One region of the Sporosarcina sp. FSL K6-1508 genome, then DNA from elsewhere that is predicted to be linked to it. Evidence: riboswitches for the same ligand, from Rfam matches in the RefSeq annotation. Region 1 holds a riboswitch; each other region holds the start of a gene.
What was found. A riboswitch is a leader RNA that binds a small molecule or an ion and turns the genes downstream of it on or off. The one in region 1 is predicted to bind S-adenosylmethionine.

Region 1 (5,898 bases):
TGCTCCGTAAAGAAAACTAACAGTTACTTTCTTAAAGAAATACTTGTCAGCAAAAAGTTGTGCAATTTCGTTTAAATCTTGCTTGACTGCGGGATCACTGCTGCCACGACCTATAAGCAATACCTGCGCATCTTCCGCAATCGTTACTTTTTGTTCGACTACTCGGTCATATAGGCTATCAATAATTTTCGGATGAATGCCAAATGCTTTTCCGTATGTAAATTCGATATCGGGATACATGATTTTTCCCACTTCAATTTCAAATGGAATATCTTCATTTGCATGGGCCGCAGTTAATAAAAGTATAGGAACAACGGCAATCTTAGTAGCACCGCGTTCCACGCATTTCGTAATCCCTTCCTCCACGCTTGGGGCAGCCAGTTCTAGAAAACAAATTTCTTGGATTGGAACATCAATCATCGCTTGACTGCTCTCAATAAATTGAATAGCTTCTTCGACACCTGCTTTGATTCGGCTGCCATGGCCAACATATAAGACTGCCTGCATGCTGATCCCTCCTATTGAGTTTTTAGTATGCAGATACTTCTTTACTAATATTTTGGTTCAACGCCGTTTGTTCGAACCATTGAATCTTCTCTCGCAACTTCACAACTTCGCCGACAATGATCATACTTGGGTTTTTAATTTCGGATTCTCTAGCAATCTCTACAATCGTAGAAAGTGTACCTGTAATCGTATACTGCGCCTCCGTTGTTCCCCAATGCACTAGTGCTACAGGGGTGTTTTCAGGTCGGCCATGCCTGATAAGTTGCTCACAAATATAAGGTAAGTTTCCGACACCCATATAAATCGCTAATGTATCAATACCGACTGCAAGACTTTCCCAATGAATGGAATCGCTTTTTCCAGCACGCATATGGCCAGTTACAATCGCAAAACTAGAACTGAGATCACGATGTGTGACTGGGATACCCGCATAAGCAGGCGCCGCAATCCCGGCAGTAATTCCTGGAACCACCTCAAAGGGGATGTCATTTTCCGCAAGAACTTCTGCCTCTTCAGCGCCTCTTCCGAAAACAAATGGATCTCCACCTTTTAAGCGTGTGACAGTTTTCCCCTGCTTCGCATATTTCACTAAAAAGTGGTTAATCGTCTCTTGAATCATTGCATGATAGTTTGGGAGTTTCCCGCAATAAATTAAGTCTGCTCCAGGTTTTGCATAAGTTAGCAGTTCTTTATTAATCAAACGGTCATACAAGATGACATCCGCTTGTTGAATACATTTCATCCCTTTAACGGTGATTAAATCAACGTCGCCAGGTCCAGCGCCAACTATAAATACTTTTCCCACCTTCATCGCTCCTCTCACCGTTTGGTACTGCTCTAAAATCTCTTTATGAATGAAGTGCTTCTTTTTGCATACCAGTAATTAACACGTCGATCACTTCCGGACGACTAAATGTCGTTGGCAGTTGTTCCCCATTACGAAGCATTTCTCGCACCTTTGTACCCGACAAAATCACATGGTGACTTGCATCATGGGGACATGTTTTGTGCGTTGCCATGCTGGTGCATTTATTGCAGTAAAAACTATGCTCGAAAAATAATAACGTAATCCCAAGTTCTCCAAGCGTAAAGTTGCTAAAAATTTTCTGAGCATCATACGTACCGTAATAATTACCAACACCCGCATGATCACGACCGACGATAAAGTGTGTACAACCAAAATTCTTTCTTACCATCGCATGAAAAACCGCTTCTCTTGGTCCGGCATAGCGCATTGCAGCCGTAAATACACCTAAAAATACATGTTCTTTCGCATAATAGTTATCTAGTAATACTTCATAGCTTTCAAGGCGAACATCTGCCGGGATATCATCTGATTTCGTTTCACCAACAAGTGGATTTAAAAATAATCCATCTACAATTTCCAATGCTGTTTTTTGAATATATTCGTGTGCTCTGTGTACCGGATTTCTTGTTTGGAAACCAACGACTGTTTTCCAGCCAAGTTCTTGAAACTTTCGTCTTGTTTCAACCGGGTCATACAGATAATCCGAAAACTCATTCAGCGGCCTTCGCTGAATCAGTGTGATCGTTCCGCCGAGATATACATTCGGACGTTCAAATAACTTCTTCACGCCTGGATGGTCGCGGTCTGTCGTTTGAAAGACCAATTCAGCCTCTTTTTCCTTATCTGGCGTAAAAATATCTGATACTTCGAGCACACCATAAACAACTCCGTCTTTCACCAATTTCACAAAGCTTCCAATAGCGATATCTTTTGCATTCGTCTCCGTCGTTGGTAATGTAATCGGAATTGTCCAAGGCTCTCCTGTAGATAATCTCATTGTCGCAACGACGGAATTGTAATCTACTTCCGTGAGAAACCCACTTAACGGACTATAGGCACCTGTACCAATCAAATCCAAATCACTGCTCGCAATTTCATCTAATTCAACTGTTTTGGTAAACCCTTCGAATTGAAAATCTGGATTCCAGCGATTAATTAATATGCCGCCATGCGGTTGACTCAAGCTCATGTAAATTCCTCCATTTAAGTTAACTTTTTATGCAATCCACACTCTGTTTTCGTTTGATTTGCCCAGCGGCCTGACCTTGACCCTGTCGTAGTATCGCCTTGTATTGTACAGGGTGCACAGCCGATACTCGGATAGCCTTGATCATGAAGTGGATTATAGGGCAGTTCATGTTTATCAACATAATCCCAAATATCCGTCCACGACCAATGAATTAGCGGGCAAATTTTAACTGATTGAAATGTTTCATCCTTATTCACGAAGTTTGTCAGACTTCTAGATGGTGATTGTTCACGTCTTAATCCGGACAGCCAAGCAGTCGCATTACTTAGTGTTTCCCGAAGCGGAATTACTTTCCTCATATGACAACACTGATCCGGCTGTCTCGCCCAAAGTTCAGCGCCATACTCATCAGCTTGTTCTTCAACCGTTAAAATCGGCTTTTTCAATTCAATTTTCAACTGAGGATAGAGTTGTTTGACTTTATCAATTAGGGCATAGGTTTCTTTAAAATGAAGTCCTGTATCTAGAAATACCACTTTAGCGGTTGATTTTATTTGCGAGATTAAGTCAATCATTACAATCCCTTCAACCCCGAAGCTGCACGCATAAACAAGTTCATCGTCATATTCTTTATAAGCCCATCGCAAGACGTTTAGCGCACCCTTCGCTTCGTCGTCAAGTAAAAAAACATCTTCAGACTCAATCCAGGAATCGTACGTTTTCTTCACCAAATTAACTCTCCTTCCTATCTTTTATAAAAAGACGACTTTAATCTCCTACTGATTAAAGTCGCCTCTAATTTTTTAGTCAGCGCATTGTTCCCATATACCCAATTGTCCATCAGCTTCTGGGTTTCCAGTCGGCTAGTGATTAGCGTTTATACTAACTTTATTATTCCTATGTGTCAAGTAGGTTTTAAGTCATTCTATTCCAAGTGAACTAGAATGTTACGTGATTATTGACTTTTTTTGATATAGTTATTTTCTTTTAAATAAGAAATGATGACTTCGACCGATTCTTCAATACTTAACTGATTGGTATCGATGGATATTTCCGCATTAACAGGTTCTTCATAAGGAGCATCAATTCCTGTAAAGTCTTTAATTTCACCCAATCTTGCTTTTTTGTACAATCCCTTTGGATCGCGTTCTTCGCAGGTTTCTAAACTGGCCTTTACATATACTTCAATGAATTCATCAGCATCGACAATTTCCCGCACTTGATCACGATCTTCTTGGTAAGGGGAAATGAATGCGGTCAATGTGAACAGGCCAGCATCAACCATTAGTTTTGCAACTTCACCAATTCTGCGAATATTTTCGGATCGATCATCTGGACTAAACCCAAGATTCTTATTTAAACCGTGTCTGACGTTATCTCCATCTAGTCGATAAGTGTGAACACCCTTTGAATGTAAAGCTGTTTCTAACGCCGCTGAAATCGTCGATTTTCCGGAACCCGATAATCCTGTAAACCAAAGAATTGCACTTTTATGACCTTTTGCTTCTTGGCGATCCCTTTTCGTAACCTCTGATTCATGCCATACGATATTTTTAGCTTTTGTCATTTTTTCTCCTCCTAAATTCATTTGCTCTGAATCAATTTTCAAATACAAAAAACATCTTTTTAGTCGATTCGAAAAATCGATTAGAAAGATGCCTTTAGTTGACTAATTAGCATATATTTAATTGGTAAAAACAAGAATAGCGCTGGAGACCAGAAAAAGAAAAATGAGATTTCACCATACGCTAAACAATAAAAAAGCCTCTTCAATTAGGGCAAGAAGAGGTTGATGATATCGAATAACTATCTCTTCTTATCTGCTAAACTTTCGCTTACTGGAATTGGCACAGTACAAAACAGTCTGTTGCCGAGGCTTCTTCGGGCCAGTCCCTCAACCTCTCTTGATAAGAAATACACTATGAAGTTGAGATCAATATTACATCATCGAAATTCCAAAGTCAATGATTTATCAGTTTTTAATTTTATTCACATCAGTTTAGTAGGGTTTAAACACTAATGTCTCGCACATAAACAAAAAGGCACGTTAAACTACTTTTCGGCGTTCTTGAAAACTTATAGTTCAACTCTAACTTCTCCTTCCATTGCTCTCATTAGTTTTCTCCATTTCCTTTTCACAATCATTTTTCCAATTAACAAGAAATATTCCTTTAAAGATTAGTAATCCACCAAAAAGAGTAGACCAGGTTAGTCTTTCATGGAGCAAACACCATCCTGTTAGTACACCGAAGAATGGCGCTAAAAAAAGGAATGCACTCGTTCGTTCTTGATTTCCTCTCTGAAGAAGATAAAACCAAACAGAAAACTGAATAATTGAGGCCGCAATGGTAAGCCATAACAAAATCAGGATGGATTGAGTAGTCATTCTGAAAAAAGACTCTTCCAATAGTAAACTTCCCAGAAAGAGAATTAATCCGCCAAAAAGCATTTGATAGGCTGTCATTACATATGTATCAAATTTAAAACCATGTATTTTTATCAAAAGCGTAGCAATCGCCCATGAAACTGCCGACAAAACCCCTAATATGGTACCGATTCTAAAGTCAAGATGTGAACCCAACGTGAGAAAAACCCCGATAAAACCTAGCAGTACACCTATCCATTGCTGAATACGGTAACGGGATTTTAAAAAAAGCGTTCCAAAAACTACGACGAGTAAAGGATTCATAAATGTTAGGATAGACGTCTCTCCAGAAGTGATCGTACGTAGTGCCATGAATATACAGCCCATCACAAAAGCCGTTTGAAAAAGTCCAATTAGAACAAGCCACACCCAATCGATTACCTTTACCGGATGTCGCTTGTTTAAGATTTTAACGATCGTAGCCATAATAAGCCCTGCAAGCGTAAAACGCATAGCGACTAATAGGAGAGGAGATGAATAGGCTAACCCTAACTTCCCTATTGTAAAAGAAGAACCCATTAATCCAGTCGTCAAAATCACTAACAAACTAAAAATGATTCGATTCATCCAGCCCCCACCCCATTATGACTATAAATCATTTATATGAAAATGCTTAACAATTGATTTCACTTTAAGTTTTCAAAGAATACACGGATGACGTCGGCTCCCCCTAGGAATGTCCCCAGTGTCCCCCCCAAGTTAGTCAGAACGATAACCAGCAAGACTCGTGTCACTTTATTAGCCCAAAAACCTTTAATCGTAAAAACATCTTCAGAAAGCGTTTCAAAGTCGCCAACACTCGGTCGACGGAAATATGCTTGAACAATTCCCGAGACCCAGCCAGCTGCTATCAGTGGGTGCAAGGTAGTGATGGGTGCTGAAACAAAGGCCGCCAAAATAGCCAACGGATGTCCGAGCGCTACCGCAGCGCCAATGGCTGACAAGCTGCCTGTCCATAAGATCCAGCTT
Region 2 (5,898 bases), 1.2 Mb from region 1:
TTCGATGATGAAAAAAGCTCGTCCAACGAATCATGGCGTAACTGTTTCCCTAGTGTTTACACCAAAGGAACAGCGAAAGAAGGGCTATGCTCGAACAATGGTCGCTGCTGGAACAAAAGAACTTCTAAAAAAATATGATTTTTGTGTGCTTTATACTGATCTAATGAATCCGACAGCAAATAAAATCTACCAGGAGATTGGCTACAAACGAATTGCAGATTCTGTACAGCTTGGCTTCAGATAGAAGATGTGAATCATAAAATTGAACGGGATTTTTATGAAAAGAAAGCGGAAGAGGTTGATAAGAAAGTGAACAATTGATTTCTCTTCTAGAGTTAATTCAAAAAAGCCAGGAGTTGCTACTCCAGGCTTTTTTGATGTGAAATCCGGTTCTAGCTATCTTATCGTGGAAAAATATTGAGTTTTTCAATCCGTACTATTGCTTCTTTTAAGCGATCCTCATTTTCCAATAAGCCTACACGGATATACCCTTCCCCATACTTTCCAAAAGCGTGGCCTGGTGCTACAGCGATGTCTGCTTTGTCCAATAGTAATTTGGTGAAAGATTCACTTGTATATCCTTCTGGGATAGGAAGCCAAGCGAAGAAGGAGGCAGTAGGCGCAACGACATCCCAGCCGATTCGTTTACATTCGGAAATTAAGACATTTCGACGGCTTTCGTAAAGTGAGACAAGCTCATCCACACAGTCCTGGTTTCCCGATAATGCCTCTGTTGCTGCACGCTGAATTGCTGGAAATATATCTATGAATAAATGGTCCTGTAATAAGTTGATTGCTTCAATGATTTCGGCATTTCCTATGGCAAAACCGACCCGCCATCCTGCCATGTTATAGGTTTTTGACAATGTGTACATTTCAATTCCAACTTCTTTTGCACCATCTGCTTGTAGGAAGCTGATAGGTTTTGCCCCGTCAAAACCGATTCCACCATAGGCGAAGTCATGCAAAATTGCAATATTATTGGCTTTTGCCAAAGTAACTGTTTCTTCGAAAAATGGAAGCGTTGCGGTTGCACTCGTTGGGTTATTTGGGTAGTTTAAATACATTAATTTTGCTTGCTTTTTTTGTTCATCGGAGAGAGCAGAGTAATCAGGTAAAAAATCGTTTTCTGCAAGTAATGGCATTAAGTCATATTTAATATTGGCCAAGCTTACACTCGATAAATAATCTGGATATCCCGGATCTGGCAATAAGAGTAATTCATTATCGTTCATAATCGCGAGGGGTAACTCGACCAATCCCGGCTTTGTTCCAAATAGAATTGCTACTTCCATTTTAGGATCAATATGAACATTGTATTCACGTTTATAAAAATCGGCAACGGCCTGTTTTAATTCGGCAGTCCCTCTGAAAGGGGAGTATCCGTGTGTTGTTGGATCTTCAACTGCTTCTTGAAGTGCTTTTACAATATGTGGAGGAGTCGGTTGATCTGGATTTCCACGCCCCAAGTTAATAACATCACGCCCTTCCGAAAGTGCTTCCTGAACGTTTCGAACAAGTGATGCGAAAAAATGCGGTGGTAAATTCTTTAGTCGATTTGATAGTGTCATGTAATAACCTCTTTTCTATGTACTCACAACTTTTATTTTAAAAGGTAAGAAAGTATAAATTTATCACCTGGAGCAGTGTCTAGGCTCCAGTACTTTTCTTAATGTCAGTATACATGGAATGAAAAGAAAATGATAATGACTTTTGAAGTTTCAAATATATTATTATATTGACAATCTTATGGGGACATACTATTATGAAACTTATCAATCAAAACAATTACATAATAGTACTTATCAAGAGAGACTGAGGGATAGGCCCGATGACGTCCAGCAACCCCTTGCGTAATGTAAGGAAGGTGCTAACTCCTACAGAGTGAACTTCATTCTGAAAGATGAGCTGAAACCATTTTATTTTTCGGTGCTTCTTTCATATATGAGAGAAGCATTTTTATATGGTCAGACATCTGAGATTTCGTACTTCTATTTATAGAAAGAGGAGAATTGCATGATTCAAATTCAAAACGTGTCAAAAGTATACAAAACAAAAGAAAGAATCGTGACTGGTGTTGATAATGTTTCACTAGACATTAACACGGGAGAAATTTTCGGAATCGTAGGTTACTCAGGTGCAGGGAAGAGTTCTCTTATCCGTTGTCTAAATTTGTTGGAAAAACCAACGAGCGGAACGATTTTAGTAGATGGATTAAATTTGATGAAGTTACGGGGTAATAATCTCCGTCAGGCACGTTTGAAAATAGGAATGATTTTTCAACACTTTTATTTAATCAGCCAAAAGACTGTATATGAAAATATTGCATTTGCTTTACGGGCTGCAAAAACACCTACCAATAAAATTAGCAGCCGGGTAACGGACTTACTGGAAATGGTAGGTCTTTCTGATAAACGGGATGTCTATCCTGCACAGCTAAGTGGTGGTCAAAAGCAGCGGGTAGGTATTGCCCGGGCACTAGCGAATAACCCTTCAGTGTTACTGTGTGATGAAGCAACATCCGCATTAGATCCAAATACGACGCTATCTATTTTAAGGCTGTTGAAGAAAATAAATAAAGAATTACAGATTACAATCGTTCTAATAACACATGAGATGAATGTCGTGAAAGAAATTTGTGATCGTATGGCAATTATGCAAGATGGAAAAGTGATCGAAGAAGGACAAGTATATGATATATTTTCAAATCCTCAAGAAGAATTAACGAAAGAATTTATCAGTAGTGTTGTGTCATTTGATGTACCGGCAATGATTTTGAGCAAGTGCACGGGCAAACTGGTCAAGGTCATGTTTAAAGGTGATGTTGCAGGCGATGGAATTATCTCAGATACCGTGCAGCAATTTACTATACAAGGTAATTTCCTACACGGCTCCATTGAATATATTCAAGAAAGGCCACTTGGTACTTTCCTGATGGAACTAAAAGGAGAAGATGACGAAATAGAAAAGGCAATTGCCTATATGTCATCACGAGCTGCTCAAGTGGAGGTAATCGACAATGGAAATTGATTTTCAACACGTTTTAGAGTTAATGCCTGATATTACAAAAGCATTTGGAGAAACGCTTTATATGATAAGTATTTCTCTCGTTATTGCACTTGTTATTGGTCTTCCGCTAGGGATTTTGCTGTTCACTACCGATAAAGGATTATTTTTAGAAAATCGGGCATTGAACTCAGTTATTGGCTTTATCGTCAATATGGTCCGTTCTGTACCGTTTATTATTTTACTCGTTGCGTTAATCCCTTTAACGATTCTAATAGTAGGTACTCCGATAGGCCCTGGGGCTGCTAGTGTTTCGTTATCTGCAGCAGCAATCCCTTTTTTCGCAAGAATTGTGGAGACTTCACTAAGGGAAATTGATAAAGGTGTTATCGAAGCTGCAATCGCTGTAGGTGCAACTCCGTGGATGATTATCAAAGATGTACTATTGCCAGAAGCAAAAACAAGTATTATTCAAGGCGTGACACTTACAGTAATTAGTTTGGTTGCCTACTCAGCTATGGCTGGTGTTGTTGGTGGTGGGGGAATCGGGGATTTAGCAATTCGATTCGGCTACTACCGTTACGACAATACAATAATGGTAGTGACCGTGGTGATATTAATACTATTTGTACAAGTTATTCAATTTGCAGGAGATCGGATTTCAAAAGTAATTGATAAAAGATGATGGGGAGAGAAAAATTATGAAAAAGTTTCTATTAGTCGTATTAGTACTCGTACTTGGAACCGCACTTGCTGCTTGCGGTGGCAAAGAAAAAGCTTCGGATGACAAATCCTTGAAAATTGGTGCAACCGCTGGTCCATATAGTGATATGTTGAAAAAGGCGATTATTCCTGGACTTGAAGAAAAAGGTTATAAAGTTGAACTAATTGAGTTTAGTGATTATATTCAGCCGAACAATGCACTAGCAAGTGGCGATATTGATGCAAACCTGTTCCAAAACACGACTTATTTAGAAAATGTCGTTAAAGAAACGAAAGAGGAGTTATCACCACTTATTATCGTTCCAACAGCTCCAATGGGCATTTATTCGAATAAATTCAAGACAATTGAAGCCATTGAAGATGGAGCGAAAATTACTCTGCCAAATGATCCAGTTAACGGAGCCCGCGCGCTTTTAGTATTACAGGATGAAGGACTAATTGAATTAGATCCAAATGCAGAAGTGCTAAAGGTATCTGAAAAAGATGTAACAATGAATAAGAAGAACTTGGTGTTTCAACCTATCGAAGCGGGTCAGCTTCCACGTTCAGTTGATGGTACTGATTTAGCGGCAGTTCCTGGAAACTTTGCCTTGGCTGCAAGTATGAATTTATTGGATGCGCTGGCACTAGAGGACATGCTTGATATTTATAGAAACGTGGTTGCTGTAAAAACAGAAAATATTGAAAAGCAATTTGCTAAAGATATTATTGAAGTAGTAGAATCTGCAGAATTTGAAAAAGTAATTGATTCAGATTTTGAAGGCTTTGGCAAACCAGCGTGGATGAAGTGAAATCTAGCTAGCAACGTCAAAAAGCTGACGAGACCATTACGGTTTCATCAGCTTTTTTTGTCCTTATTGTGAAACGTTAGCCGTTTCGCTTGCCTCAATTTCTTCCGTCAACACAACTAGCTGATCAATCAAATCACCGATATAAGCAATTGTGTCATGCAATGGTTTTTCTGTTGTAATATCAACACCCGCCATTTTTGAAAGTTCAGCAGGGGATTTTGTACCGCCAGCTTTCAATACTTCAAGCCATTCATCGACGGCTGGCTGACCTTCTTCCAAGATACGTTTAGACACTTGCGTGGAGATAGTGAGTCCGGCACTGTATGTGTATGGATATAAGCCCATATAGTAGTGTGGCTGACGCATCCATGTAAGTTCAGCGCCTTCATTAATCTCGACATCATCCCCCCAGAACTCTTCAAGAACGCCGCGTTTCAAGTTGTTCAGTACACCTGCGTTGACACTGCCTCCTGCGTCAATGCGTTCGTAAACTTTTCGCTGGTATGCGGCTTCTAGTAAATGTGTCACGAAGTTATGGTAGTACGTGCGTGCAACAATTGATGAAATGACCCAACGCTTGAATTTCGGATCATTTGAGTTTTCTAATAGGTGGTTAGCCACGAGCATTTCATTCATCGTCGAAGGTGCTTCGATGAAATATAGGGATGGGCGTGCATTGAATACGTTTTGCTCACGGTTCGCATTGTAGAAATGGCCCGCATGCCCTAATTCATGAGCTAAGACGAATACATCATTCATACTGCCTGTCCATGAAATTAGGATATAGGGATGGTTGCCATAAGGGCTAGAACAGAATGCTCCTGTTGATTTTCCTTTATTCTGAGCAAAATCAATCCATCGTTCTTTGTATGAACGATCCACCATATCCATGTAATCATCACCCATTATAGCGAGTGCATCATCAATGTACTTTTTCGATTCTTCTATAGTAATTTTAGGTTCATATGTCGGATCGAGCGAAATCTTTAAGTCAGCAAACGTCATTTTATCGAGTCCATGGACTTTTTGAAGAAGTTTTGCGTACTTCCGCATATGGGGCGCTAGTTCTTTCGTGATTAAATCAATTTGACGGTCATACATGGATTTATCAACTTCCTGATTGAATAATAGGTAGTCAAAAATTGTATTATAACCGCGTAGATCAGCCGTGGTTTTTTCAGTTTGCAAATGCATGTCATATGTTTTTGCTGTTGTATATTGGTAGTCTTTTAGCTTAGCGGAAAATGCATCAAATGCTGCACGACGTTTGGCGGTATCCGTTTCGCCCTCCCAATCACCTTCAAATGACACATAGCTAAGCGGATACTTTTCCCCATCTACTTCAAAATCATCGAATGACATATCAACCATTTTAGTC
Region 3 (5,898 bases), 2.6 Mb from region 1:
TAAAGAATATAATGTGGCAGTCATTACGAACGATATTTACACACGTGAAGACGCTCAGTTTTTAATAAATAGCGGTGTACTTGAAGAGAACCGCATTTTAGGCGTTGAAACGGGAGGTTGTCCGCATACGGCAATCCGCGAAGATGCATCTATGAACTTTGCAGCAATCGATGAACTGAAAAACCGCTTTGAAGACCTTGATATTATTTTCGTGGAAAGCGGCGGCGACAACTTGTCTGCTACATTTAGCCCCGAGCTTGTCGACGGTTATATTTATGTCATCGACGTTGCAGAAGGTCAGGATATTCCAAGAAAAGGCGGACCTGCTTTGACGCGTTCTGATCTTTTATTGATCAATAAAACGGACCTTGCGCCGTACGTTGGCGTTGATCTTGAATTAATGGATAGCGACGCAAAAAAAATGCGTAACGGAAGACCATACATTTTCACAGATGTGAGAACACAGAAAAACGTCGACAAAGTTATTACTTGGATCAAGCACAATATGCTCTTAGAAGGTGCGGGATCCGCTGGTTCAAATGCATAATCTATCCCGTGCGATTCATCATGGAAAACTTGATTTAGAGTTTGAATTGAGAAGGGGTTATACGCGAATGCCCCATGTTTTCCAGCAGCCTCCATTGAAGGCGAGTCGGGAATTGTACGAAGGGAAAGACCCAAAAGCGACCGTCTACATAATGGAATCATCTGGCGGGATGGTCGCAGGGGATCGGAATGACATTACAGTTAAGCTTGCACCGGATAGCAGTGCAAGGTTGGTTCAGCAGTCTGCTTTAAAAATCTATCCATCGTATACTGGAGATATTTGTGTACAGAGAATTGACGTCGAGCTCGGGGAACGGGCACGTCTTGAATGGATGCCGGAAGTGATCATTCCGTTTGTAGATGCGAAGTTCCGCAGCGATACGACAATTCGGGTGGCCCGTGATGCAACTGTGTTATGGGGAGAGATCATTGCTCCAGGACGTGAGAAACGCGGAGAAATTTTCGATTATCTATCGTTCCAATCGAATTTCAAGATTTTTGTCGAGGAAGAATTAGTTGCTTTCGACTCCCTTCATTTCTCGCCGAAAGAAACCGCACTCGGTGACATCGGTATACTTGAAGGGGCGATGTATATCGGTTCGATCTGGCTCGTATCGCCAAAAGCCGCAGACGTCGATGTCCGTGCTTTACAGGAAACACTGCGAGTCGAAGAAGGCTTGAAAGCTGGTATGACAAGGCTTGAAGGAAATGCAATCCATTGCAGATGGCTAGCGACCGATCAGTGGACGATGCAGGAAGAAATAAAACGTGTATACGCGCTGTTGGCAGAAATAGTTTAAGAGGACACCCCGACAGTGGGGTGTCCTCTTTGGACTGTGGGATTTTAACTTACTTCCGCGAGTCATTCTTATGTTGTTTTTTTATTAAAAAATCCATAAACCAGAAATAAAAGAACATGGAACCAACTAGGACAACGGCAATATAAATGTATTGCAGGAAAGCGGGAATATTATAGTGCTTTAGGAAACTCCCTGAGAATAGCATAAGTACTGTTAATGCCGCGATGAGTAAAATCATACCGACTACATAAGTAATTGTCGTACTCAAGGGCGTTGTACGAAGAGTCTTAATAATGGAATCTCGGGACTTCAAAGACCTTATCAGAAGGTAGAAAAACAAAACTAGTGTTAGATATTGTTTTGCTGTGAAAATTGTAATGAGTCCAAGCAATATGATGAACCAAGTAATTTTTTCATAATTTTTATCGATAAATTTTAACATTAATATTCCTCCCGTATGTGTATACTATATATACGAGACGAGTATTGGAAAAGATTCCTTTATTCATAAACAGCGAGGGAGAGATTTACATGCAAGAAAAAAGACCAATGAGCCAATCCCGTACAATCCAGACGAAACTGGTGTTGCCGCCGGATACAAACCACTTACAAACAATTTTCGGAGGGCAAGTCCTTGCATACATCGATGAGATTGCTGCTATCACGGCCATGAAACATTCGAAGACAGCAGTCGTTACAGCCTCAATTGATTCCGTCGATTTCTTGTCCTCCGCACGCGTTGGTGACGTATTGGAACTCGAAGCAATTGTCAGCTCAACAGGCCGTACATCGATGGAAGTATTTGTTTCTGTCCATTCAATGAATTTACTGACCGGCGTAACGAAACTGACGACTGAATCCTTCCTGACGATGGTCGCCATGGATGAACACAACAAACCAATTGCTGTCCCGGGTATTTTCCCGGAAACAGAGGCGGAAAAAAGCTTGTATGAAACAGGCCCTGCACGGCGGGAGCATCGGAAGCTGCGGAGTGAGATGAAACATTAATACGTAGTTTTGAAAAAGTCCGCCTACTGAGGTGGGCTTTTTATTTTACCTCGATCATCTAAAAACAGTTAAAATAGTATAATCAAAATATTTTATATTTTCCTTGTTGACATTCTATTCAAAGGCATGTATTGTACTATCTAACAACTAAATACGTAATTTTCTTATCCAGAGAGGTGGAGGGACTGGCCCTTTGATACCTCAGCAACAGACTTTTTTAAGTACTGTGCTAATTCCAGAAGCTTAAGTGTAATGCTTATAGCTTGGAGATAAGAAGAGCAAATAGCGAATACGCCAAAACCTCTTCTTGAAATTTAGAAGGGGTTTTTTATTTGTCTCTCTCTCTGGAAATGGTTGTTGCAAAATAAATCAATTGAGGGGGGGAGATTTAAATTTCAACTGAATTAATTAATGCAATTACGTTTTTGAAAGAGAAAGAATGGATTGATTTGACGCATACGTTTGGTCCTGATTCACCACATTTTTCAGCATTTGATACGGCGGAGTTTACGACATTATTTGACCACGACGATGGATTTTTCGCACAAAGTTTTAAATTTGCTGGTCAGTATGGTACTCATATTGATGCACCTATCCATTTCGTACGTGACACAAGATACTTGGATGAGTTGGGTTTGAAGGAATTGATATTACCGCTTGTGGTCATCGACAAATCGAAAGAGTCACATACAAATCATGACTTTACGTTAACTGTCGAAGATATTTTAACTTTTGAAGAACAGCATGGAGTAATAGAGAAAGAAACATTCGTCGCTTTACGAACGGATTGGAGCAAACGTTGGCCGGACCACGAGGCGTTTAACAATAAAGATGCCGAAGGAAATAACCGTATCCCTGGTTGGGGACTGGATGCTTTGAAGTTTTTATTTGAAGAAAGAAAAGTGAAAGCGATTGGTCATGAGACTTTCGATACGGATTCGGCCATCGACTTTCAAAAGAATAACGCTCTTTTAGGCGAATACTATGTGCTCGAACAAGACGCTTATCAAATCGAATTATTAACGAATCTGGATAAAGTTCCAGCAACAGGCGCAGTCATTTTTAATATTGTTCCGAAGCCGGAAAAAGCATCCGGATTCCCGGTAAGATCATTCGCCATATTACCCCACTAAAAATAGAAAGAAGGAATTTACTATGACAAATCAATCGACGATACTAACAAAAGCACCATTCAGGGCGGATCACGTTGGAAGCCTATTGCGACCGGATAATTTACACAAAGTGCGAAAGGAATTCAAAGAAGGCATAGTCACTGCACAACAATTACGTGAAGTTGAAACAAAGGAAATCAAACGGATTGTCGATAAGCAACTTGAAGTTGGCCTGGAGCTTGTAACGGACGGCGAATTCAGACGTACGTGGTGGCATTTAGACTTCTTGGAGCATCTGAATGGTATTGAAGGGTTTGTGCCGGAAAAAGGTTACACATTTGACGGTGTGGAAACGGAACGATATAACGTTCGGAATACAGGCAAAGTATCATTTAACCCTGATCATCCTTTCATCAAGGACTTTGTGGAGTTTAATGAAATCGTTGGCGGCCGTGCTGTTGCAAAACAAACGATTCCGAGCCCGAATCAACTCTTTAATAGCGGGATTCGTGATGAAACGATTTATCCGGACATTGAAGAATTTGCGAACGATGTTATACAGGCATACAAAGACGCACTGAAAGCATTTTACGAAGCGGGCGTACGCTACTTGCAACTGGACGATGTTTACATTGCGGGTCTTTCAGCACCGAATATCCCGTTTAACGATGGAGCCTATTCAAGAGAACAACTAATCGACTTGGCACTACGCGTCATTAATGGCGTTTTGGAAGATAAACCTGAAGATCTTTTTGTAACAACACACCTATGTCGCGGAAACTACCAATCGACGTGGGCGTTTGAAGGAAGCTATGCACTGATTGCACCAACGTTGCTTGCAAAAGAAAAAGTGGATGGCTTCTTCCTAGAATATGACGACGAACGTTCAGGAGACTTTAAACCGTTGGATCATGTTCCAAATGGTGGAGCAAAAGTTGTACTTGGTGTTGTTACATCGAAAAATGGAGAAGTGGAAGACAAAGATGCTGTTATAGCGCGCATTCAAGAAGCGGCACAATACGTGCCACTTGAACAGCTGTGCTTGAGCCCACAATGCGGATTTGCTTCAACGCATCACGGTAATAAGCTGACAGAAGAACAGCAATGGGAGAAATTGAAATTCATTGTGGACGTGGCGAAGGAAGTTTGGGGTTAAACTGATAAACCGGAACAAGGCTCATATGCTTTGTTCCGGTTTATTTCTTATTTCACCGAAAACGGCACGGCAACGGATAGTTCGTGCATTTGCTCGTCTGTTGAAATAAATGATTTCACAAGACGGTATTCACCTGGAATCAGTGTCACGCCGAGCGCATCGACCGAAAAAGTCTGGCGTGCTTCACTGCCGGCTGACAACACATTTCCATAGTCTTTGAAGGAAGGATTCTTTAAGAATACGGCATCTGAATACGTAATAATATGCCACTGGCCATCTTTATTTACTTCTATATGATAAAAATCGCCCAACTGGTAATCGGATGAACTGTAATTTTGCACAAGCGTTTTAATGATGGGAGGCGAACCGATGAATGAGTCTTCGTCCAATACTAGTGATAAACCTTCTTCTGATGAAAACATTTCCTGGTCGGGCACGGGATCGGGAAGTGTAGAAACGGCAGGTTCATTCCCGCAGGCGGATAGGAATAGTAGAAGAACAATGGCAATTGACAGCATTTTTTTCATGATGGACACACCTCATCTTCTAGCATATACCTTTAAGGGTGGATAAACCTTGATTGAAATCAATAAATAGCTGTGGACAAGTACCTATGCGAGAAAAAATTACTTAATTGTTATCCACATGTGGGTAAAATATTATGTGTAAATGAAACTTCATCCACTTATTTTCGTATAACAGAGAAAGGGGTGGAGTCAATGAGGCAGGATATACACGAACGGCAAATGGAATTGACGATGATACGAACTGAACGCAACCGGGTGAAGAGACGTCTTGAGGATGCAGAGGTGAAACTTAAAGACGCGATTGTACAACGTGATGACTTGCATAAAAAACTGACAAAAGAACAACAGGATGTAGTGAAGCTTGGCAAGTTTTCTTTTATGAATAAAATAAGTGAGTGGACAGGCAAATGGGATGAAAAAATGGAGAAGGAGATTTCAGAAGCAGCGGATGCGGAGCTCCATTACAATGAAGCAGAAAAAATGGTGAAGGACTTGGAAGCGGAAGCGGTCCGACTGCGCGATAAGATGAAAAATCCGGACTTTACCTATATCGATGAAGAGTGGGCGGACTTTCTGAAGGAGAAAGAGACGTGGATTCGATACAATGACACAATTGCAAATGGTACGCTACAAAAAATAGCGGATGACAGGGTAAGACTGCGTTCAATGCTGCGTGAAATTGACGAAGCCCGCGATGCCGGCAACAAAGCAAATCGGGCACTCGATGCGGCGCTCGATAAGCTTGGATC
Region 4 (5,898 bases), 1.3 Mb from region 1:
CAACAAATGTTTTTCGAGCAAGTGTAGATGCAAGTCTCTTTACAGCCGCTTCTTCCGGATCAGGTGTCGTATATCCATATTCCACATGGAAACCGTTAACACCAAGAAAACATTTGTCGAACTGATAATCACTTAACGTTTGTATCGTTTGTGGGCCAATGAGGGCACGCGTACTGGATTTTACATAGCCACCTGTCAAATAAGTCGTGATCTCAGATTCCATTAATGAATCGACATGTGTCAATCCATTCGTCACCACCGTCACCTTTTTGTTTTTCAAATAAGGAATCATCTGCAGTGTTGTAGTCCCTGCATCTAGAAAAATACAATCTCCCTCTTGAACGAAAGAGGCAGCAAAACTTGCAAGTTTAATTTTCTCATGAAGGTTTCTGGACGACTTATCTAAAATACTAAGTTCTTTTGTAATACGTTCATTGATGGTAGCACCTCCATGAACCCTATCCAATTTGTTAAGATCTTCAAGATCGTTCAAATCTCTCCTGATTGTCGACTCTGAAGCTGCTGTAGCGTCAACCAATTCTTGAATTTTAACTGTCTGTTTCTCTGCCAATAAATTTAAAATTAATTCATGTCGTTCATTTGTCAACATATGAACACCGCCTTGTAATTAGCTGTAAATTCATATTACTTGAAATAACATTCAAAATCAATCATAATCAATCAAGAACTTTCACTACGCACCAAATTACATTGAATATAGGAGGAATTATATAATGGTTGAAAAACAATACGAAATTACAAGTTCAGCGGGGTTACATGCACGTCCAGCATCGGCTTTAGTCAGTGCAGTCACTTCATTTATAGCAGAAGTTACTTTGGAGCATGCAGGTAAAAAAGTGAATTTAAAATCGATTTTAGGTGTCATGTCCCTAGGTATCACTTCTGGAGCCGTTATCACAATTTCAGCAGAGGGGGAAGATGAAGTAGAAGCATTAGCAAAAGTCGATGAAATTATGAAAAACGAAGGCCTTGCAAACTGATGCCTTCCATACTAAAACAGAGAAAATCCACGGGCGGTATAAATTACCGCCCGTGGATTTTCTCATAGACTTCTGACTTAATCGAGTTTCACTTTAAGAATCGCACCTGTAGTTGCATCAACTTTCACTTCATACTTATAGCCATCTGCCGTTCTAATGTCAATTTCATACACTAACATTCCATCGTCGTAATCTAATTCTGCCTTTACAACTTGACCTGGTACACGTCTTACCGCGATATCCATCGCCTGTTCTATTGAGATCCTTCGGTACTGCGGGTTTTGATAATGTTCATGCCAATGATGATTTTGGTTATATCGATTATGATTCGTCACCCTATCTCCTCCAATTCGATTATCATGTTATCCTTTACATTCTATTCAAGTTGCGTGGATATGTGCCTAAGTGTAAGCCATCACTTACGTCTAAGACTTTTACCCTTCAGCTCAAAAACAGTTAAGCAGATCCCACGTACATGATTAGTACGTGGGATCTGCTTATTGAAAATCGTATATTTAGCATTATTTTCATCAATCAACGTTCTTCTCTTTTTCTTCCTGCTTTTGATTCAACATAAAGGAAACTTGATCTGACCCGGTCAGTAATTTAGATATATAAGACGATGTCATGCTAAAACTGCCTTCTATCCTTTCTGATAAAAAGTTGGTTCGCTCGTATAGAACCGAGCGGAGATAATCCAGTTGTCTAATTACTTTTTCTAATAATCCTTCTTGTTTGTCCAACCTGCTGGATACATCTTTTTGAAGTTCCTCTTGCTCCAATAATTGTTTTGACAATACCTTTTGATAGTCTAATTGTTCATTTATTTTAGCTGAAATTTCTTCATAGGAAGAAGTCAACGTTTCGAAACGATCTGCTATTTCCTGATTCGACTGGCTGACGTCGTTTACTTTCGCTACGAATTCTCGATTTAGAATTTGCTCATGAGTCAATGTACGATGCAGCATTCTATTTTTTGTTTCTACTTTTGCTAATGACTTCATGACATCTTTCTCAAATTGCTCATGCCGAAAATCACTTTCTTTGATTTCGTTTAAACGATTACGAATTGATTTCAATTGATTGGATTGTGTGCTTTTTTGCTGCTTTAGTAACATTTCCATGATATTGAACTGATGACTGACTGAGTGATTCGCTTCCCTTTGTTCTTTCATCCATTCTGCTATTGGATCTATTTTAAAATGTTCTTGATTCTTCCCCAAAGACTCTGCATCAGTTTTAAAAACATCCGGGTGCCCATTTTTGTTAATAAACAACCCCATCTCTCTTAACCCCCTTGTCGTAGTAGCTTATGCTGTCTACCACAAAAGGGTCATTGAGCAGTTATTCCCATTCATAAGGCGTTTCTTGGTATACATAATAATTCAGCCAGTTAGAAAAGAGCAAATGCGTGTGAGAACGCCATGTATTCAGTGGCTCTTTGGATGAATCATCATTCGGAAAATAATTTTCTGGGATATCAACAGATACTCCTTTTTTCAGATCACGCGCATACTCTTCTGCAAGTGTATCCGCATCGTATTCCAAATGCCCTGTAATCATAATATGTTTACTATCTTTAGAGATGACGATGAAAGCTCCAGCATCTTCTGATTTTGCTAGCAGGTGTAGACGAGGATCATTTTCTATTTCTTCTGTCGAAACGGATGTATAGCGTGAGTGCGGTGCTTTGAATTCATCATTAAAGCCACGTGCAAGATTATTCGTCGGGTCGGAAAGTCGATGTGTAAATACACCTGAGCACTTTTTCGGCAACTCAAATTTTCCAATTCCATAATGATGATATAGCGCTGCTTGGGCACCCCAGCAAATATGTAAAACAGAAGTTACATTTTCTTTTGACCATTCCATAATCTCCGTCATTTCTTTCCAGTAATTAACGTCCTCAAATTCCAAATGCTCAATCGGGGCACCTGTAATGATCAATCCGTCGAAACGACGATGCTTCACATGTTCAAATGTTGTATAAAAAGCATTCAAATGTGTTTTACTAACATTTTTCGAATCATGTGTTGCTGTGTTCAGAAAGGTAACATTCACTTGCAGTGGAGTATTTCCCAATAAACGCAGAAGCTGTAGCTCAGTTCTTTCTTTTTCTGGCATCAAATTCAAAATTGCAATGGTCATTGGACGTATATCTTGTGACGTTGCACGTTCTTCATCCATCACGAATATTTTTTCTTTCTTTAACAGTTCCCCTGCCGGTAATTGTTTCGGTATGTTGATTGGCATTTTTGTCTCTCCCTTTTTAAATTGTTATGTATGATTTTATTTCAAAATAAAAAACCCACTTTTCTGTAAGATAAGAAAAGAGGGTTAACCTTGGGCTCTCTGTTCTTATCTCTCAAGAAAAAATCTTGTTGGAGGTAGCACCTTCCTGACTATGTCAGAGGTTGCTGAAGCTTCGCAGGGCCAATTCCCTCAGCTTCTCTTGATAAGAATATTTAATTAACTTCCATTATACTACTTAACTCATTATTGTAAATGGTCTTTTTCTTTTGCAAAAATTTTCATCGGATAAATTCTCTCTGTAAAGCCACATTAACAAAGTACTTACTAATTGAAAGGAGCTGTTACAATGGGAAGAGATGACGACAAAACTGGTGGGAATAATGCGCGTTCGTTGCCGCAGACACCAAAAAACCAAAAAATAAAACCTGGTGACATGGAAGCAGAAATGGCCCGCGAGTTTGCTGAATTGAGTTCCCTAAAACCAAAACGTGAACGAATGAATCCAAATGCAAAGAAAAGAAAATGAGTAACCTTGGCAACAGCGCTAATTAAAGCGTTGATACCTCTCGCTAGTATGATACTAGCGAGAGGTATTATTTATATTCAACCTAAATTAGATGCTTTCTTCAATTCCTCCGTCATTTGCCCGACCAAATCAGGTCCTCGGTAAAATTGTGGTAGTGTATTTTGGAAGTGATCTACATGCCATTCATCATTTTCTTTTCTGCAATTATCGTTTGATGATATCTTGTCCAGTTGTTTGACTACAGTAAAATCCTGTTAGTTTTCCTAATTCTTTAAACTGATTACCCGTGTACTTTGTTCCTCATTCCCTATAATCGCTCGGGATGCTGCCTTGCTTTGCTACTTCCACATTCCATGCAATAATTGTTGTACTGTCTCGTACATTCTGTCTTTCGATTTCCATCAACAACTGCGAAATACTTACATCAAGTTCTTTTTCATTCAGTGCAACAACAAGATTTGTCGGATCCAAAAAAGGTTCCCCTGGGCTTTCAACCAAACCATCAGTCGTAAGGAAAATGAGGTTGTTCCCTTTTCTTAATTCCCTTGTCCCTGACGTGTAGCATGGTACTTCTTGCTCAAACGTATTCACTTGGCCAATCCACTCGAAGAATTGCCTTTGGTTGAGTTGGAATTGGTTAAGAGCAATTAATTCCGGATGCAATACATATACTAAGCAATCTCCAACCGAAAACCACCATACGTAATTATCTTTCCTAACGACGATAAGACAAGCCGTTTCTCCCGTGACACATCTGCATTTATTCAAAAATTGTTCAGATTGAAAAATCCCAAGTAACTTCCCTTCCAAACGTTTAAATTCTGGAGGACCTTTCATTTCTAAAATCTCCACCAATTTTTCTTTATGCTGCTCGATTGTTTGAATGACAAGTTCCGCACTTTCGGCACTTTTATGTGCATCCAAAATAGCCGCGAATTCCCAATCCTCATTTTGCCAAACGATGCATCCATCTTCGTTCTTTGTTTGTCCCGCTGAAGAATTACCTCCAAAACGACCAACGACGATACGATTAATCCACCGAACATCCCGTTCATCGACAAAGTCCTTTTCACTTCCAACCCAAGAAAGGTTATTCATGAATGTTCAACCAATCGGTAAGGCCTCATTTCATAACTTTCATAAGCAATCGAATCGCTAATTCGAGCATTATTCACTCTAGACATAAATTGCGGACGTTTAATCCAATCTCCTACCTGTTCTTTATTAAAGTCGACAAATTGTACGTCAATCGTTTTGGGAGGTTGCGCAACAGATTTACCAGCTATTGCTCTTCCACGGAAAACCATGCAGATGATGCCTGACGTGATATTTTGATAAACTCCGACCCTATCACCTATTTCAGAGTGGATACCGGTTTCTTCCCGCACCACTCGTTTAACCGCTTCTTTCAACATTTCACCTGGCTCAACCCGTCCGCCTGGCATTTCATATGTATCATTCCGATGATTGTTCCGTACAAGCAATACGTGTCCTTCCTCATTTACAATGCAGCCACTAACAGCAACAATCTGTTTAGATTGTCCGTAATCTCCAGTCGAAGTGAAAAAATCTTCGTTTGATGAAATGAATAATGGAGTTAACGATTTCCGATAGTTTTGTGCTTCAACATGCATTTCCGATGCCCGAATGCCAGCGTCCACTGTCTCGTAATGAACCCTATTATCGTATGACCACATTGCCATGATCTCCGTCTGTTCTTCATTGACCCACCGTCCAACCAGCTGCGCACCATGCGTCAGCTGATTCGGAAGTAAATAGGTGTGAAATAAGTGCGTAAATGTTTCGTACATCGATGGTTCGATTGTGTATGTTTTTCTGCGGTACAACATTCAATCATTCCCTTTCGGACAGGCTAATTTTCAACGAGTCTTTTTCAATAGCCAAACTAGGCCCAATGTAAAAACAGCAACTAGTGTCAGGGTGAACTTGAAGTCGATAATCGGTCTGAATTTCACTTTCTCCGAATCAATTTCATAAACGCCTAAAGGCTTGACGGAGATATGCCCTCCGCCTCCCTCCCCTTGGCCTGCTGAAGAATTTCCTGATTCCTCGGAAAATCCTCCACCCCCACCAACAATATAATTGATCTTTGCTACA

Region 2: linked by a shared signal. The riboswitch ahead of MKZ11_RS11690 (methionine ABC transporter ATP-binding protein) and the one ahead of cysC (adenylyl-sulfate kinase) in region 1 are both predicted to bind S-adenosylmethionine.
Region 3: linked by a shared signal. The riboswitch ahead of MKZ11_RS04405 (cyclase family protein) and the one ahead of cysC (adenylyl-sulfate kinase) in region 1 are both predicted to bind S-adenosylmethionine.
Region 4: linked by a shared signal. The riboswitch ahead of metA (homoserine O-acetyltransferase MetA) and the one ahead of cysC (adenylyl-sulfate kinase) in region 1 are both predicted to bind S-adenosylmethionine.

Annotation. Positions count from the first base shown of each region.
Region 1 is NZ_JBBOXF010000001.1:3,526,015-3,531,912, forward strand. Features, by position in the region: gene MKZ11_RS17835 (sirohydrochlorin chelatase) at 1-507, opposite strand, end outside; gene cobA (uroporphyrinogen-III C-methyltransferase) at 530-1,312, opposite strand; gene sat (sulfate adenylyltransferase) at 1,356-2,504, opposite strand; gene MKZ11_RS17850 (phosphoadenylyl-sulfate reductase) at 2,519-3,232, opposite strand; gene cysC (adenylyl-sulfate kinase) at 3,460-4,071, opposite strand; SAM riboswitch class I at 4,318-4,418, opposite strand; gene MKZ11_RS17860 (DMT family transporter) at 4,594-5,496, opposite strand; gene MKZ11_RS17865 (TraB/GumN family protein) at 5,556-5,898, opposite strand, start outside.
Region 2 is NZ_JBBOXF010000001.1:2,326,320-2,332,217, forward strand. Features, by position in the region: gene MKZ11_RS11680 (GNAT family N-acetyltransferase) at 1-244, shown strand, start outside; gene MKZ11_RS11685 (pyridoxal phosphate-dependent aminotransferase) at 402-1,571, opposite strand; SAM riboswitch class I at 1,800-1,910, shown strand; gene MKZ11_RS11690 (methionine ABC transporter ATP-binding protein) at 2,017-3,030, shown strand; gene MKZ11_RS11695 (methionine ABC transporter permease) at 3,020-3,691, shown strand; gene MKZ11_RS11700 (MetQ/NlpA family ABC transporter substrate-binding protein) at 3,708-4,520, shown strand; gene pepF (oligoendopeptidase F) at 4,584-5,898, opposite strand, start outside.
Region 3 is NZ_JBBOXF010000001.1:945,587-951,484, forward strand. Features, by position in the region: gene ureG (urease accessory protein UreG) at 1-547, shown strand, start outside; gene MKZ11_RS04390 (urease accessory protein UreD) at 540-1,346, shown strand; gene MKZ11_RS04395 (hypothetical protein) at 1,396-1,788, opposite strand; gene MKZ11_RS04400 (acyl-CoA thioesterase) at 1,878-2,354, shown strand; SAM riboswitch class I at 2,516-2,630, shown strand; gene MKZ11_RS04405 (cyclase family protein) at 2,747-3,487, shown strand; gene MKZ11_RS04410 (5-methyltetrahydropteroyltriglutamate--homocysteine S-methyltransferase) at 3,510-4,622, shown strand; gene MKZ11_RS04415 (immunoglobulin-like domain-containing protein) at 4,670-5,149, opposite strand; gene MKZ11_RS04420 (hypothetical protein) at 5,342-5,898, shown strand, end outside.
Region 4 is NZ_JBBOXF010000001.1:2,215,077-2,220,974, reverse strand. Features, by position in the region: gene MKZ11_RS11155 (DeoR/GlpR family DNA-binding transcription regulator) at 1-610, opposite strand, end outside; gene MKZ11_RS11150 (phosphocarrier protein HPr) at 735-1,001, shown strand; gene MKZ11_RS11145 (PepSY domain-containing protein) at 1,079-1,336, opposite strand; gene MKZ11_RS11140 (hypothetical protein) at 1,532-2,284, opposite strand; gene metA (homoserine O-acetyltransferase MetA) at 2,346-3,254, opposite strand; SAM riboswitch class I at 3,357-3,463, opposite strand; gene MKZ11_RS11130 (hypothetical protein) at 3,601-3,780, shown strand; gene MKZ11_RS11125 (protein phosphatase 2C domain-containing protein) at 4,081-4,878, opposite strand; gene MKZ11_RS11120 (NUDIX hydrolase) at 4,875-5,630, opposite strand; gene MKZ11_RS11115 (spore germination protein GerW family protein) at 5,661-5,898, opposite strand, start outside.